One region of the Comamonas sp. 23 genome, then DNA from elsewhere that is predicted to be linked to it. Evidence: predicted binding sites of a transcription regulator. Region 1 holds the regulator's gene; each other region holds the start of a gene.
What was found. Region 1 encodes FNR, which switches genes on or off when oxygen is low (the NO sensors DNR and NnrR bind a similar motif). Its sites were predicted from a motif close to TTGATNNNNATCAA; they were not measured.

Region 1 (3,273 bases):
ACGGCCAGGCGCTGGGCGCCGACGAGATCGGCCATATCCAGGTGCAAGGCCCCAATGTGTTCAGCGGCTACTGGCGCATGCCCGAGAAGACCGCGCAGGAGTTCACTGCCGACGGCTGGTTCAAGACCGGCGACGTAGGCAAGATCGATGCGCGCGGCTATGTGACCATCGTCGGCCGCAGCAAGGACCTGATCATCTCCGGCGGCTACAACGTCTACCCGGCCGAGATCGAGGGCTTCATCAACGAACTGCCGGGCGTCGCGGAAAGCGCGCTGGTCGGCGTGCCGCACCCCGATTTTGGCGAAGTGGGTGTGGCGGTGGTCATTGCCAAGGCGGGCCAACCGCTCGATGCCGACGGCATCATTGCGACCTTGAAAAAGCAGCTGGCCAATTTCAAGATTCCCAAGCGCTGCTTTGTCGTGGGCGAGCTGCCACGCAACACCATGGGCAAGGTGCAAAAGAACCTGCTGCGCGACCAGTACCAGGACCTGTTCAAGGGCTGATGCGCCTATGGAGGCGGCATGCGCCGCCATGACAAAACCCTCGCGCTGTGGCCGCTCAGAAGCTGCCGCAGGCGAGGGTTTGCTATGGGGATGATGCGGTTATACGGCGATCAGCGCAGTACCAGCACCGGTATCGTGGCATGGGTCAGTACATGCTGTGTTTCGCTGCCCAGCAGCAGGCGCTTCAAGCCCCGGTAGCCGTGCGATGCCATGACGATCAGGTCGCAGTTTTCCTTCTTCGCCGTCTCCAGCAGCGCCTCGGCAATCATGTCGGACTTGATCACCAGGGTCTTGATGGGCACGCCGGTCGCGGCGCCTTCGGCCACCACCTTATCGACAATGCCTTGCGCTGCGCGTTCCCAGCCATCCTCGATGCGCGCAATGTCATCGGGGTTTTGCATGGTGCTGCCTTCGAAGTAGCTGCGCGGGTAGTTGGGCGAGATGTTGACGGCAGTCACCGTGGCATGGCTCAGCTTGGCAAGCGCCAGTGCGTGGCGCACGGCCTTCTCGGACAGCTCAGAGCCATCGGTGGCAAGCAGGATATGTTGGTACATGGCAGGCTCCTTTCAGGTCAGACATGGGGCAGGGCTGTGGGTGGCAGCCTTGCCGTGGATGCAACTCAGAGCATCGCCGCTTGCGGCTTGAGCGGATGTCGGATCAGACCGCGTTTGTATCCGCTGGCGGAGCGACTTGGAACAGGGTCTTAAGCCGAGCAGGCCTGGGTGTTGATCAGGCCCTGGAGCTTGTCGGTGTCCAGAATGCGCACATGGCGCTGCTTGACCTCGATGATGTTCTCCTCGGCAAACTTGGAGAAGGTGCGGCTGACGGTCTCGAGCTTGAGGCCCAGGTAGCTGCCGATTTCCTCGCGCGTCATGCGCAGGATCAGCTCATGCTGCGAAAAGCCCCGGGCATGCAAGCGCTGCACCAGGTTCAGCAAGAAGGCGGCCAGGCGCTCTTCGGCGCGCATGCTGCCCAGCAGCAGCATGACGCCATGCTCGCGCACGATCTCTCGGCTCATGACCTTGTGCACATGGTGCTGCAAGGCGGTCACCTCGCGCGACAGGTCTTCGAGCGAGGAGTAGGGCATCACGCAGACCTCGGCATCTTCGAGCGCAATCGCGTCGCAGGAATGGCGGTCGTTGACGATGCCGTCCAGGCCGATGATCTCACCCGCCATCTGGAAGCCGGTGACCTGGTCGCGCCCGTCTTCGGTGGCGATGCTGGTCTTGAAGAAACCGGTGCGTATCGCATACAAGGAGGTGAAGGTCTCACCGTTGCGGAACAGCGCGCTGCCGCGCTTGATCTTGCGCCGGGTGGCGACGATCTCGTCGATGCGCTCCATCTGTTCGGCCGACAGTCCCACGGGCATGCACAGCTCGCGCAAATTGCAGCTGGAGCACGCTACTTTGATGGAGTTGGATGTCATGTATCAATACCCGTGAACAACTATTCAGATAGGAACGACGTTCCTTGGATGGGCCTATTGTGCGTGCTGGCGCCCAGAGGCTTCTTGATGTACATCAAGGACGCGTGGCAGGCCTTGGGGCACATTGGGGCGTCCGCTAGGAAGAAGAACCATGATTTCCCTGACCCCCGAACTGCTGTGCCGTTTTGATGTTCCCGGCCCCCGTTACACCTCGTATCCTACCGCAGACCGATTTGTTGAAGCCTTTGCTGCGAATGAGTACAAGCTGGCGCTGGCGCAACGCGGCACCGGTCTGGCGGGCCGGCTGTCGCCGCTGTCCTTGTATGTGCATGTGCCGTTCTGCGCCTCGCTGTGCTACTACTGCGCCTGCAACAAGATCATCACCAAGCACGCCGAGCGGGCCGACGAATACCTGGATTACCTCGAGCGCGAGCTGGACCTGCAACTGGCCCATGTCAGCGCCCGCCCGACCATCAGCCAACTGCACCTGGGTGGGGGCTCGCCCACCTTCCTGACCGATGCCGGCCTCAGCCGCCTGATGGATATGGTCAAAGAGCGTTTTCATCTGCAGCCCGGTGGCGAGTACGCGATCGAGGTCGACCCGCGCACTGTGAGCGGCGAGCGCCTGCAGCACCTGTACCGGCTCGGCTTCAACCGGCTGAGCTTTGGCGTGCAGGACTTTGACCCGCTGGTGCAAAAGGCGGTGCACCGCGAGCAGCCCGCTGACCAGGTGTTTGCCTTGGTCGAGCAGGCGCGCGCTATCGGCTTTGAATCCATCAATATCGATTTGATCTATGGTCTGCCCCAACAAAGCCCGGCCAGCTTTGTGCGCACCATGGAGCAGGTCAACGCGCTGCGGCCCGACCGCATTGCGCTGTATGCCTATGCGCACCTGCCCGAGCGCTTCAAGCCCCAGCGCCGCATCCAGGCCCAGGACCTGCCCAGCCCCGCCGACAAGCTGGCGATGCTGGCCCAGGCCCTGGCGGCGCTGGAAGCCGCCGGTTATGTGTATGTGGGCATGGACCATTTCGCCTTGCCCGACGATGCCTTGGCGGTGGCCAAGCGCCAGGGCCGCCTGCACCGCAACTTTCAGGGCTACAGCACCCAGCCCGATTGCGATCTTATGGCGCTGGGCGTGTCAGCCATCGGACGCATTGGCGCCACCTACAGCCAAAATGCCAAGACCCTGGAGGAGTACTACGACCTGATCGACCAGGGCCAGATTCCCGTGGTGCGTGGGCTGGCACTGACGCGCGACGACCTGCTGCGCCGCACGGTGATCATGGGCCTGATGTGCCAGGGGTGCCTGGCCATTGAATCGCTGGAGCAGGCCTGGCTGATTGA
Region 2 (3,273 bases), 1.3 Mb from region 1:
TCCACCTCGCCCACCATGCGCTCATGCAGCCGCACCGGCACGCTCAGCACGCTGACAAAGCCCGCCCGCCGGCATTGCCCGGCATCGACCCGGCCGGCCGCTGCCGGCACGCCACGGCGCCAATCCTGCAGCGCCACCAGCTGGGTCTGCGCCTGGGCCTGGGGCTGGCCGCAAACGCAGTCACCGGTGGGCAGGCAGTGCTCGGCATCGACCATCTCCTCGGGCAGCCCTTCGGACGCGAGCAGCACATAGCGGCGGTTGTGCTCGTCCGACCAGCGCAGCGCCACCGCATCGGCCTGCGCCGTCTTGCGCATCTGGGCCGCAAAGCCCTGGGCCAGCACCGGCAGCGCATCGGCGCGCGCCACCAGCGCGGCAGCGTCGTACAGCACCGCCAGGCGGGCGCGTTCGGCCTGCAGGTGTTCGGTCTTTTGCTGCACGCGGCGCTCCAGGCTGGCATACAGGTCCTGCAGGCGCACCGCCATGCGGTTGAAGCCCCGCGCCAGCGCACCAAACTCATCGCCGCCATCGGCGTGCACCCGCACCGACAAATCGCCCGCCTCGACCTGGGCCAGGGCCGTCTGCAGCCGCGCCAGCGGCCCAAACACCAGCAGCTGGGCCGCATACAGCAGCGCCAGCGCGGCAGCAATGGCCAGCGCCATCATCACGAACTGGGCGGTGTTGAGCCAGGTCGTCCAGCGCGCCAGTTGCTGCTCGATGCGGCCGACCAGGTGGTCCACCTCGCCGACAAAGCTCTGCGCCTGCTGGGCCGTGACCTCGGCCTGCACCACATGGCTGCCAGTCACCGGCTGCTGCCAGGCTGCGCGCAGCCGCTGCCAGCGTTGCTGCACAGCTTGCAGGGCGGCACGCGAGGCCTTATCGCGCGGCACCGACAGCGGCCGGGCGGCATCACCCTTTTCCAGCAAGGCCAGGCTGGTGTCGAGCTGGCCGATCAGCAAGGCCAGGCGCTGCGGGCTCGCCTCCGGCAAGGCCTGCGCCAGCTGCCAGGTCTGCATGCGCATGCGCCCCGCTTCGTTCACGGCCGCAGCGCCGCCTTCGAGCGACCAGGTCAGCCGCAAGGTCAGGCCAATCGCGACCAGCGCCATCAGCAGCAGCGCGCAACCAATGGCGCCGATCTTGACGGCCAGCGGCCGCTGGCGTGCTGGCTGCAGTTCCCCTTTCATGGCCCCGCCTCCGGGTAACGCACCCCGCGCCGCTGCGCCATCTCGCGCCCCATGGCGGCTTGCACGGCTGGCTCCAATTGCGCTTGCGCGCTGGGGTAGGCCTGCGTCTCCTCTGCCGCGATATGGCGCGTATAGACCTCGGCAAAATCGGCCCAGCGGCGCCGGGCCGCCACCAGCGCCCCGACCATCGGTGCATGGCCTGCTTGCACCGCCTGCAGATCCGCCCGTATCGCCGGCCACAGCGCCTCCATCTGCCGGTGCTCGGCCTGCAGCTGGTCTGCCAGCGCGCCCTGCCCCGCCGCCCGCAGTACGGGCAGCACATGCTGCTCTTCATCCTGGTGGTGCAAGGGCGCCGCCAGGTCAAAGTAGCGCTGCACATCGGCCGCCGCATCGCGCGCCTGGCCCTGCGCATCGCCGCCGCCCTGCTCGGCCAGGTAGGCACCCAGGCGGCCCAACAGATCCAGGCTGCGCGCCACCCGGCCGTGGCAGGCCTGCAGCATGCCGAACGGCTCGTCAAAGCCTGCTGTGGGTGGGGTGTTCAGGAGCTGTTTCACAGCCTCCATTTTCGCTGCCCATCGCTGACCGTGCGTTGCGGTGTACGCCAAGCATGATCCAGGTCAAATTTTGCTGACTGACGCAGGCGCACAGTGGTGCGGTACTGCTATATCTTTGCCCTGTTAGCTCTTTATGGCCAAACGTTTTCCTATCCATCCTGCGCATCCGGAGCGGACTTGCTGGGGGTGTGACCGTTATTGCGCTGCGTCGTCCATGGCTTGTGGCAATGGGTCGGAGCGGTCGGCGCATCCGGTGGAGTTGTTTGGGCCCGATTGGGCGGACTGGGATCCTTTGGCTTCTCAGCCTGCTGAGGATGCCGGTCTGCCAGGGCAGTCCTGATGTTTCGGGCGGCGTGCGGATCGTGTGACGGTCGGCATTCCATCGCTCTTGGCCCTGCAGGCTCCTGCTGTGGCCTTCAGGCCTGAGGCCGGTTTTCGCCCGGCAGGCGACTTACTTTCTTGCTCGTGCAAGAAAGTAAGCAAAGAAACACGCCCCTACCGTCTGCGACCCCTTCGCTGCGCTGCGGGGCAACCTGTGGTGTGACGTTTGCGGACTGCGCCGTGGAACTCACTACGCGCTAAAGCGCTCCGTTCAAACAGCCACGGCGAGTCAGTTCACGAAGCATGCGCGCTGGGGCGCGCATGCCAGCCCGCAAACGCCCCACCACAGGCGCATACAGAAGGGGGATGCCGTCACCTCCCATGCCGAGCGCAGCGATGCCAGCTTGGGCTGCTGGGCCCCCTCTTTCCCCTTCTGTCCGTGCCGAGAAGCACAGGCCCAGGGGCGGGCGTGTGCCGAAGGACACACGCCTTCGTCGTCATGCTTGCCGCATCTGTTTGAACGGAGCGCCCTGGCGCGTAGTGAGTTATGCGGCACGCCCCTGGGCCGAGCATCGCAGGTTGCCCCGCAGCGCAGCGAAGGGGACACGGACAGCAGGGGCGCACTTCTTTTGCTTACTTTTCTTGTGCGAGCAAGAAAAGTGAGTCGGCTGCCGGACGAAATCCGGCTTCTGTCCTTCAACAACAGAAGAAGTAGAAACCAGCCGCTGTGGCCAACGCTTCTCCATTAACTCGGCAATACCGTGCGATGGTCGGCCTTCCATCGCTCTTAGCCATGCAGGCTCCTGCTTTGGCCTTCAGGCCGGAGGCCGGTTTTCGCCCGGCAGGCGACTCACTTTCTTGCTCGTGCAAGAAAGTAAGCAAAGAAACACGCCCCTACCGTCTGCGACCCCTTCGCTGCGCTGCGGGGCAACCTGTGGCGTGACGTTTGCGGTCTGCGCCGTGGAACTCACTACGCGCCAAGGCGCTCCGTTCAAACAGCCACGGCGAGTCAGTTCACGAAGCATGCGCGCTGGGGCGCGCATGCCAGCCCGCAAACGCCCTACCACAGGCACATACAGAAGGGGGGATGCCCCCGATGCCGAGCGCAGCAATGGCTCGCAGGTTGTCGGGCCCCTTCTGTCCGTGCCGAGAAGCACAGGCCCAGGGGCGGGCGTGTGCCGAAGGACACACGCTTCGTGAACATGCTTGCCGCATCT
Region 3 (3,273 bases), 1.8 Mb from region 1:
GTTTTATAGGGTCTGACACGGCATTGCACCGCGAAATCGCTATGATTTGCCACCGAATTTGGATTGGGAGTGCGTAATGGCTGGTGCTGGTTTGTTGATGTTGCTCGATGATATTGCGACCTTGCTTGACGATGTGGCGCTGATGACCAAGACGGCTGCGGGCAAGAGCACGGCCATCCTGGACGATGTGGCCACGCAGACCAAGGTGGCGGTGCAGAAGACCGCGGGGGTGCTGGGCGACGACCTGGCGCTGAACGCCGAGCAGGTGACTGGGGTCAAGGCCAACCGGGAGTTGCCGGTGGTCTGGGCCGTGGCCAAGGGCTCGCTGAAGAACAAGGCCATCCTGGTGCCGGCCGCGCTGTTGATCAGCGCCTTTGCGCCCTGGCTGATCACACCGCTGCTGATGATTGGTGGCGCTTTTCTGTGTTTTGAAGGGGTGGAGAAGGTGCTGAGCCTGTTCCACAAGCCCCAGCACACCCACGATGCCGTCAAGGAGTCGGCGCAGGCCGCTCAAATGGGCGTAGCCCCTTCATCGGTCAAAGCGGCCAACGAGAAGAACATGGACCCGGTGGCCTATGAAAAGGCCAAGGTGGCCGGCGCGGTGCGCACCGACTTCATCTTGTCGGCCGAGATCATGGCGATTGCGCTGGGCACTGTTGCCAGCAAGCCGATTGCCGAGCAGTTTGCGGTGTTGGTCGCTGTGGCGCTGGCGATCACCGTGTTTGTCTATGGTCTGGTCGCCGGCATTGTGCGCATGGACGATGTGGGCATGTGGCTGATGCGCAAGACCAGTGCCGCAGCCCAGGCCCTGGGCCGGGGCCTGATTGCGTTTACGCCCTGGCTGATGCGTGGCCTGTCGATTGTCGGAACGGCTGCGATGTTCATGGTGGGTGGCAGCCTGCTGGTGCATGGCATGGGCCCGATCGAGCATTGGTTGGAGAGCACCGTAGCCCCGATGGGTGGCGTGGTGGCACTGCTGGCCCCAACGCTGGTGCATGTGGCTGTTGGCGCAGCCATTGGTGGCCTGGTGGTGCTGGCGGTGGAGGCCTGGCACAAGCTGCGCGGGCACTGATCGCAAGCAGCAGCGCATGGCTGCTGGCCGCGTCCCTCGGGCGCGGCGCAGCAAGAGGCAGAAGGCGGCATCGCAACAGCGGGCCGCCTTTTTTCATCGCTTGTTTTGTCTCGTTGATCTGGGTCAGGGCCGCGCAGCCCGCTTAAGCAGAAGATGCAGACATGGACAGCAGAAACAGCTCTGCCGCCTTCAGATACGGCGCTTGGCGCGGGTGGGGACATGCAGATGCGGCCTGGGTTCAGCTACTTTTCAATCCATGCGAGCAAGATCGCAGCGAGGGCAATGACGATGAAAAAAATGATGTTGGCAGCGGCAGCTGTATATGCAATGGCGTCGGGCGCGGCGATGGCGCAAGAGGCGCAAAGCCCCTGGCAAGTGCGTGTGCGCGCCGTGCATCTGGACAGCGCCAACAAGGACTCCACCGGCCTGGGCCTGTCGATCAATGACAAGACGATTCCCGAAGTGGATGTGAGCTACTTCTTCACGCCCAATATCGCGGCAGAGCTGGTGCTGACCTACCCGCAAAAGCATGACCTGCGCTCGGACGGCGCCAAGATCGGCACGCTCAAGCACCTGCCGCCCAGCCTGCTCGCGCAGTACCACTTCACCAATATGGGCGCCTTCAAGCCCTACCTAGGCGCTGGTGTGAACTACACGCGCTTCTCGAACGTGAACTTTGCACCGGCTGTTGAGGCCGCGCTCGATCCATCGATCAAGAAGAACAGCTTTGGCCCGGCGCTGCAGATCGGCTTTGACTACATGCTGGACAAGCACTGGTCGATCAACGTCGACGTGAAGAAGGTCTACATCAAGACCGATGTGCGCTCGGCCGGCACCAAGGTGGGCACTTTTAAGGTGGATCCTTGGTTGCTGGGTGTAGGTGTGGGCTACCGCTTCTAAACAGGTCCTCATGCCCGCTCCTGGTGATCCAGGAGCCACAGAGCACTGTGTTTGAGCCGCTTGTTGAAAGCGGCTCTTTTTTTGCGTGCGACGGCCCCTCAGACCTTGGCCAGCGCCTGCTCCAGATCGGCCAGCAGGTCATCGACATGCTCGATGCCGACCGACAGGCGCACCATGCCTTCGCTCACGCCGGCTTTCTCCAGCTCTGCGCTGTCCAACTGGCGGTGCGTGGTCGAAGCCGGGTGCGTCGCCAGCGATTTGGCATCGCCAATATTGACCAGGCGGGTGAACAGCTGCAGCGCATCCAGAAAGCGGGCACCGGCGGCGCGCCCTTCGCCGTCTGCGGCATTGAGGCTGAAGGACAGAATGCCCGAGGCGCGGCCGCCCGACTGCTTTTGCAAGGTGGCATGGTCCGGGTGGTCCGGTAGGCCCGCATAGCGCACCCAGGCCACCTTGGGGTGCTTTTGCAGCGTCTCGGCAATCTTTTGCGTGTTCTCGCAGATGCGGTCCATGCGCAGCGCCAGGGTCTCGATGCCTTGCAGGATCTGGAAGGCGTTCTGCGGCGAAATGGCTGCGCCCATATTGCGCAGCGGCACGACGCGCGCGCGGCCGATGTAGGCCGCAGGGCCCAGCGCTTCGGTGTAGACCACGCCGTGGTAGCTCACATCGGGTTCATTGAGGCGCTTGAAGCGCGCCTTGTGCTCGGCCCAGGGGAACTTGCCGCTATCGACGATGGCGCCGCCCACGCTGGTGCCATGGCCGCCCAGGTACTTGGTGAGCGAATGGACGACGATGTCGGCGCCATGCTCGATGGGGCGCAGCAGATAGGGCGAGGGCACGGTGTTGTCCACGATCAGCGGCACACCATGGCGGTGGGCCACATCGGCGAGCGCGCGGATATCGGTCACATTGCCCAAGGGGTTGCCGATGGACTCGATGAACACGGCCTTGGTCTTGTTGTCGATCAAGGCGCCAAAGCTGGCCGGGTCGCGTGGATCGGCAAAGCGCACCTCAATGCCCTGCTGCGGAAAGGTATGGGCAAACAGGTTGTAGGTGCCGCCATACAAGGTGCTGGCCGAGACGATGTTGTCGCCCGCTTCGGCCAGCGTTTGGATAGCTGCGGTGATCGCTGCCATGCCCGAGGCCAGCGCCAGCGCGGCAATGCCGCCTTCGAGCGCGGTCACGCGCTTTTCCAGCACATCGGTGGTCGGGTTCATGATGCGGGTGTAGATATTGCCCGGCACCTTCAGGTCAAACAGGTCGGCGCCGTGCTGCGCGCTGTCAAAGGCGTAGGCCACCGT

Region 2: the regulator FNR is predicted to act here: its motif matches at 1,789-1,802, upstream of ACPEE1_RS01575 (DUF3079 domain-containing protein).
Region 3: the regulator FNR is predicted to act here: its motif matches at 1,186-1,199, upstream of ACPEE1_RS15905 (OmpW/AlkL family protein).

Annotation. Positions count from the first base shown of each region.
Region 1 covers NZ_CP187127.1:1,706,529-1,709,801, forward strand. The annotation lists gene ACPEE1_RS07645 (malonate--CoA ligase) at 1-503, shown strand, start outside; gene ACPEE1_RS07650 (universal stress protein) at 614-1,057, opposite strand; gene fnr (fumarate/nitrate reduction transcriptional regulator Fnr) at 1,207-1,929, opposite strand; gene hemN (oxygen-independent coproporphyrinogen III oxidase) at 2,081-3,273, shown strand, end outside.
Region 2 covers NZ_CP187127.1:395,499-398,771, reverse strand. The annotation lists gene ACPEE1_RS01585 (type IV pili methyl-accepting chemotaxis transducer N-terminal domain-containing protein) at 1-1,181, opposite strand, end outside; gene ACPEE1_RS01580 (hemerythrin domain-containing protein) at 1,178-1,735, opposite strand; gene ACPEE1_RS01575 (DUF3079 domain-containing protein) at 1,869-2,075, shown strand.
Region 3 covers NZ_CP187127.1:3,499,598-3,502,870, reverse strand. The annotation lists gene ACPEE1_RS15910 (DUF808 domain-containing protein) at 77-1,072, shown strand; gene ACPEE1_RS15905 (OmpW/AlkL family protein) at 1,361-1,972, shown strand; gene ACPEE1_RS15900 (O-acetylhomoserine aminocarboxypropyltransferase/cysteine synthase family protein) at 2,071-3,273, opposite strand, start outside.